DNA from 2 places in the Isoptericola sp. NPDC060185 genome. Region 1 is predicted to be linked to the other one. Evidence: riboswitches for the same ligand, from Rfam matches in the RefSeq annotation. Region 1 holds a riboswitch; the other holds the start of a gene.
The links. A riboswitch is a leader RNA that binds a small molecule or an ion and turns the genes downstream of it on or off. The one in region 1 is predicted to bind S-adenosylmethionine.
Positions count from the first base shown of each region.

Region 2: it holds a riboswitch for S-adenosylmethionine, as region 1 does, so the genes downstream of both, ACFWDO_RS20745 (aminotransferase class V-fold PLP-dependent enzyme) here and ACFWDO_RS09825 (methylenetetrahydrofolate reductase) in region 1, are expected to answer to the same signal.

Region 1 covers NZ_JBHWYY010000022.1:3,804-7,020, forward strand. The annotation lists gene ACFWDO_RS09820 (NADP-dependent oxidoreductase) at 223-1,113, shown strand; SAM riboswitch class I at 1,194-1,300, shown strand; gene ACFWDO_RS09825 (methylenetetrahydrofolate reductase) at 1,306-2,328, shown strand; gene metE (5-methyltetrahydropteroyltriglutamate--homocysteine S-methyltransferase) at 2,357-3,217, shown strand, end outside.
Region 2 covers NZ_JBHWYY010000122.1:2,978-5,907, reverse strand. The annotation lists gene ACFWDO_RS20750 (CsbD family protein) at 26-199, shown strand; gene ACFWDO_RS20745 (aminotransferase class V-fold PLP-dependent enzyme) at 283-1,722, opposite strand; SAM riboswitch class IV at 1,757-1,873, opposite strand; gene ACFWDO_RS20740 (RNA polymerase sigma factor) at 1,960-2,628, shown strand; gene ACFWDO_RS20735 (protein kinase) at 2,628-2,930, shown strand, end outside.

The DNA.
Region 1 (3,217 bases):
GACGCTCAGCCCGTATGCCGACGCGGACGCCGGCCGCCGCCTCACCTGACCTCGAGGTCCTGTTCGAGTGGACCGAGGGATCCGACGGCCCGGACGCGTCGACCCTCGTCGACCCCTGGCACCCCCGACGGACGGCGAGACCAGGGACGCGCGCCGCGACGCTGGCCACCCGAGCCCGCGCGGGGGACGATCGACCCACCGGAGGAGGACGACGTGCGCGCGATGGTGTTCGAGAGGTTCGGCGGCCCGCAGGTGCTGCACCCGGCGGAGGTGCCGGCGCCGCAGCCCGGGCCGGGGCAGGTGCGCGTCCGCGTGGAGGCGGCGGCGGTCAACGGCTGGGACGTGAAGTCCCGCGCCGGGACGACGGGCTCGCCGGAGCCGACCGCACCGGTCGTGCTCGGCCTCGAGGTCGCGGGGGTGGTGGACACGCTCGGCGACGGCGCGACCGGCGTCGCGCCGGGCGACCGGGTGGTGGGCTTCGCCGTCGGCGGCGGCTACGCGGAGCTCGCCCTCACAAGAGTCTTCGCGCGCGTCCCCGATGGCCTCGCCGCGACCGACGCCGTCACGCTCCCCGTGGCGGCGGAAACCGCGACGCGCGTGCTGCGCCTGCTCGGCGCGCGGGCGGGCGAGACGCTGCTGGTGCACGGGGCGTCGGGCGCGGTGGGCGCGCTGGCCACCCAGCTCGCGGTGCGCCGCGGCGCCCGCGTGATCGGGACGGCGTCCGCGCGGAATCAGGACCGCGTCGCCGCGCTCGGCGCGACGCCGACCACGTACGGCGCGGGCCTGGTCGAGCGCGTCCGGTCGCTCGCGCCTGACGGCGTGGACGCCGTCCTCGACACGACGGGCGCGGGCGTCCTGCCCGACTCGATCGCCCTGCGCGGCGGCACCGACCGGATCGTCACGATCGCCGACGACACCGCGGCCGACCTCGGTGTGACGGCCAGCTACAGATCCGAGCGGGACGCGGGCGAGCTCGCCGACGTCGTCGCCGCCCTCGCCCGCGGCGACCTCACCACCACCGTCGGCGCCGTGCTGCCGCTGGCCGACGCGGCCCGCGCGCACGAGCTCGTCGAGTCCGGGCACGCGGGCGGCAAGGTCGTGCTGGTGCCCTGATCAGGGGCGTCACCCCGCCGTCGTCTCATCAGTCGGTCGCGCCTTCGCCCGCATCGCGGATGGTGCGTACGATCGAGGTCCAGCCATCCAGAGCGGCCGAGAGTCCTGGCTCGACGACGCCGCAGCAACCCGTTCTCCGACGGAAGCCTCCCGAGGACGAAGGTGCTCACGCCAGGATCGATGGAGTGACGCATGGTCGCAGAGGCATCCCTTTCGCCCACCCCGGCGCTGCCGGCACGCCCGACGATCTCGTTCGAGCTCATGCCGCCGCGCCGGCCGGACGCCGCCCCCAAGTTCTGGGAGACGGCGCGCCGGCTCGTGGCCGCGCGCCCCGACTTCGTGTCCGTGACGTACGGCGCGGGCGGCGGTGACCGGGCGACCGCACGGCAGGTCGTCGCGACGCTGCTCGAAGGCACGCCCGTCCTGCCCGTGGCCCACCTGACCTGCGTGGGCGCCCACCGCGAGGACGTCTCGGCCGTCATCGACGACTTCCTCGACGCCGGCACCCGCGCCTTCCTCGCCCTGCGGGGCGACCCGCCGAAGGACCAGCCGGACTGGGCGCCGCCCGCCGACGGCGTCGCGTCCTCGATCGAGCTCGTGCAGCTGCTGCGCGAGGTCGAGGCCCGCCGCTGCGCCAGCGACCCGGGAGCGGCGCTGCGCGGCGCCGCCCGCCCGCTGACGATCGCCGTCGCGACGTTCGTCGACGGCAACGTCCAGGCGGGCACCACCCGGGCCCAGGAGGTCCGGCGCCTCAAGGAGAAGCAGGACGCGGGAGCGAGCTTCGCCATCACGCAGCTGTTCTACGAGGCCGACTCCTACACCGACTTCGTCGCCGAGGCCCGCGCGGCCGGGGTGACGATCCCGATCCTCGCCGGGCAGCTGCCCACGACCGAGCCGCGCCGGCTCCGTCGCGTCGAGGAGCTCACCGGCGTCGTCGCGCCCCGGCACCTGCTGGACGCGCTCGACGCCCTGCCGGACCCGGAGGCGCAGCACGCCTACGGGACGGCGCGCGCCGTCGAGCTCGCCCAGCGCGTGCTCGACGCCGGCGCCCCCGGCATCCACGTGTACACGTTCAACAAGTACCGTCCCGCTCTGGACCTGCTCGAGGGTGTGCACCTCGGCGGACCGGCGCCCTCCGACGACCCGTCGGACGGCGCGGACCTGGCCAGAAGGCCGTGGGTACCGAGCATCCCGACCCAGGCTCCCGCCGTCTGACACGCGGAGCCCGACCTCAGGAGTGCTCATGTCCACCACATCGACCAGCCCCACCCCCGCCGCGGCGTTTCCCGGCGGCACGATCCTCGGCTACCCACGCATCGGGCGCCGTCGCGAGCTCAAGAAGGCCGTCGAGTCGTTCTGGGCCGGGCGCACCGACGCCGTCGACCTGGAGGTCGCAGCCGGCGCGCTGCGCCGCGAGACGGCGCGCCGCCTCGTCGGCCTCGGCCTGAACGCCGACGACGGCTCCGTCCCCGGCGCGTTCTCCTTCTACGACCAGGTGCTCGACGTCGTCGCGCTGCTGGGCGCCGTCCCGGAGCGGTTCCGCGACCTGCTCGACGACGAGGACGGCTCCCTCGAGCTCGACGGCTACTTCACCGTGGCCCGCGGGCGCGGCGAGGACGCCCCGCTCGAGATGACCAAGTGGTTCGACACCAACTACCACTACCTGGTCCCCGAGATCAGCGAGACGACGCCGGTCTCGTTCGCCGACCACCGCATCGTGCGCGAGTACGCCGAGGCCAAGGAGGCCGGCGTCACCACCCGGCCGGTGCTCGTGGGGCCGGTGACGTTCCTCGCCCTGTCGAAGGCGGCCGACGAGGCGGGCGAGGGCTTCCACCCGCTCGACCGGCTCGACGACGTCGTCGCCGCGTACGCCGACCTGCTGCGCGCGCTGGCCAGCGTCGGCGTCCCGTGGGTGCAGCTCGACGAGCCCGCCCTCGTCACCGACTCCCTCGACGTGCCCGCCGAGCGCCTGCACGACGCCGTCCGGTCGGCGTACCGGACGCTCGCGACCGACCTCGCGAGGGCCACCGACGATGCCGGCTCGGAGGACACCGACGTCGAGGACTCCGGCGCCGAGCGGCCCGCGATCCTCGTGACCGCGCCG
Region 2 (2,930 bases), on a different contig from region 1:
CGTTCGTCCGACGGAAGGAGCCCCGATGGGACTGGGAGACAAGGCCAAGCACCTCGCCGAGGAGGCCGAGGGCAAGGTCAAGGAAGCAGCGGGCAAGCTCACCGACGACGAGAAGAAAGAGGCCGAGGGCAAGGCCCAGCAGGCCAGTGCGAACCTCAAGCAGGCGGGGGACGACGCGAAGGACGCGTTCAAGGGCTGACCGACTGCGGGCGACGGGGTGCCACCTGCACGGTGGCACCCCGTCGTCGTCCCCGGGCCCCGGCCTGGCGCCGGGGGGACCCGTCAGAGCTCGTCGGGCAGGCAGCCGAACGCCTCGTCCGCGCCGAGCGCGGCGGTGGCGAGCAGCCCCTCGAGACCGGAGCCGTCGGGCACGGGCCGCGGGTCGTCGACCACGACCCACAGACCGTCCACCACGTCGTACTGCGCCTGCGGGCCCTCGGTGACGAGCGCGCCGACGGCGGCGACGAGCCGCTCGACCTCCTCGCCCGCGGTGCCCAGGCCCACCGACGCGCGCACGGCGCCGGCGTCGAACCCGAGCCGCCCGAGCAGCGGGTGCGCGCAGAACCGTCCGTCGCGCACGCCGATGCCGTGCTCGGCCGACAGGTACGCGGCGACCAGGCCCGGGTCGTAGCCCGTGACGGTGAACGTCACCACGCCCACCGGGTCGACGGCGTCGTCCCACACGTGCACGACCTCGACGCGGTCGACGGCGCCCAGCCCCTCCACGAGCCGACGGCGCAGGGCGTCCTCGTGCTCGACGGCCGCCACCGCGTCCAGCGCGGCGAGCTCCTCGCACGCGGCCGCGAGCGCCACGGCGCCGACGACGTTGGGCGAGCCGGCCTCGTGCCGGGCGGGGCCCTCGTGCCAGTCGGTGCTCGTGGTGCGCACGCGCCGCACGGCGCCGCCGCCCGCGAGGTAGGGCGTGCCGGCGTCGAGCCAGTCGCGCCGCCCGACCAGGGCGCCCGCGCCGAACGGGGCGTACGTCTTGTGCCCGGAGAAGGCGACGTAGTCGACGCCGGTGTCCGCGAGGGAGAAGCGGCGGTGCGGCACCAGCTGCGCGCCGTCGAGCACGACCCGCGCACCCGCCCCGTGGGCCGCGGCGACGACGTCGGCCACCGGCAGCGCCTCGCCCGTGACGTTGGACGCGCCGGTGAGGGCGAGGAGCGCGTACGGGCGGCCGGTGGCCACCCCGGCGGACAGCTCCTCCTCGATCTCCGCGAGCGTGGCGGCCACGGACGGCCCGCCCGTCACGACGGTGGCGTCCGTGACGCGCTGCCAGGGCAGCAGGTTGGCGTGGTGCTCGATGTCGAGCACGAGGACGCGGCCGGGCTCGCCCGTCACCGGGTCGGCGGGCACGCAGCCCGCGAGCAGGTTGAGCGAGTCCGTGGTGTTGCGGGTGACGATCGTGAGGTCGTCGTCGCGGGCGCCGACGAACGCGCCGATCGTGCGACGGGCGGTCTCGTAGAGCGCCGTGGAGACCTGCGACAGGTAGCCGGCGCCGCGGTGCACGCTGGCGTACAGCGGCAGGACGCGGTTCACGCGGTCGGCGACGGCCTGCAGGGCCGGGGCCGACGCCGCGACGTCGAGGTTGGCGTACGGCACCCGGCGGCCGTCCACGAGCGGGACGAGCGTGTCCGCGCCCACGACGGGCAGGACGGGCGCGACGTCGTGCACGGGCGGGGCGATGGGCGCCGGGGCGGGCGCGGTGGCGAGAGTGGTCATGCGTGGTCCTCCTCGGTGGTGCCGGGGAGGTGACTCCCCGCGCTTGCCCGCGCGCCGGACGACGCGGGGCCAGGTCGTCACCCGGGGCACCCCGCCGCGAGAGGAGGGTTGCCGGCCAGCGAGCCGGGGCTTCGCGCTGGCACTCATGACCTGCCGCCCATGGTGCGTGCGCTCCAGGACACGGTCAAGCGGAGGGGCCGCCCTTCTCACGATGCGGTCGCGTGAGAAGGTGGCCGCATGCCCGACCGCACCGTTCCCGCCTCCGGCGCGCCCGCGGACGGCCCGCTCGACCGGCTCGGTCGTGCCGTCGACGCCGGAGACGCCTACGCGGCCCGTAACGCAGCCCGTGACGCAGCCCGGTCGACGACGGGCGACGCCGCGGCCGACGCGCTCGACCTGCTCGGCCACCGCGCCGCCGCCGGCTCCGCGCTCGCCACGGAGCTGCTGGTGGAGCAGCTGGACGAGTCGGGCGTCGTGCAGCGGTTCGTGCGCAGCTCGCTGCTCGACGAGACGGCCGTCGACGACGTCAGCCAGGACGTGCTCATCTCCGTGGCCACGTCCATCCGGTCGTTCGCGGGCGGGTCGCGCGTCACGACGTGGGTGCACGGCATCGTCCGCCACCGGGTGGTGGACCACCTGCGCCGCCAACGGGCCACGACGACCCTGCCGGACGACGACGTCGGCCCCTCCGAGCGGATGAGCTCGCTGCTGGCCACCCGCGCCACGGTGCGCGACGCGCTCGCCGCCCTGCCCGAGCTCTACCGCGAGCCCGTCACGCTGCGGGACATCGAGGGCCTGCCGTACGCCGACGTGGCCGAGCGGCTCGGGCGCAGCGTCCCCGCCGTGAAGTCGCAGATCTCCCGGGGCCGCGCCCTCGTGGCGGCGGCGCTCGGGGGCGTGCCCTGATGGCCGGGCCGACCGGCGACCGGCACCTCGGCCGCTACCGCGTGGGCGAGGTGATCGGCGCGGGGTCGTTCGCCACCGTGCACCGCGCCGTCGACGAGCGGCTCGACGACGTCGTCGTGGTCAAGGTGCTCGCGGAGAACCACAGCCTCAACCCGGAGATCCGCGAGCGGTTCATCGCCGAGGGGCGCGCGCTGCGGCGGGTCGCGAGCCCGCACGTCGTGGCCGTGCACGACATCGGCGAGAGCGACCGGCAGCAGCCGTACCTGGTGCTGGAGCACGCCGACCGCGGCACGCTGGCGCAG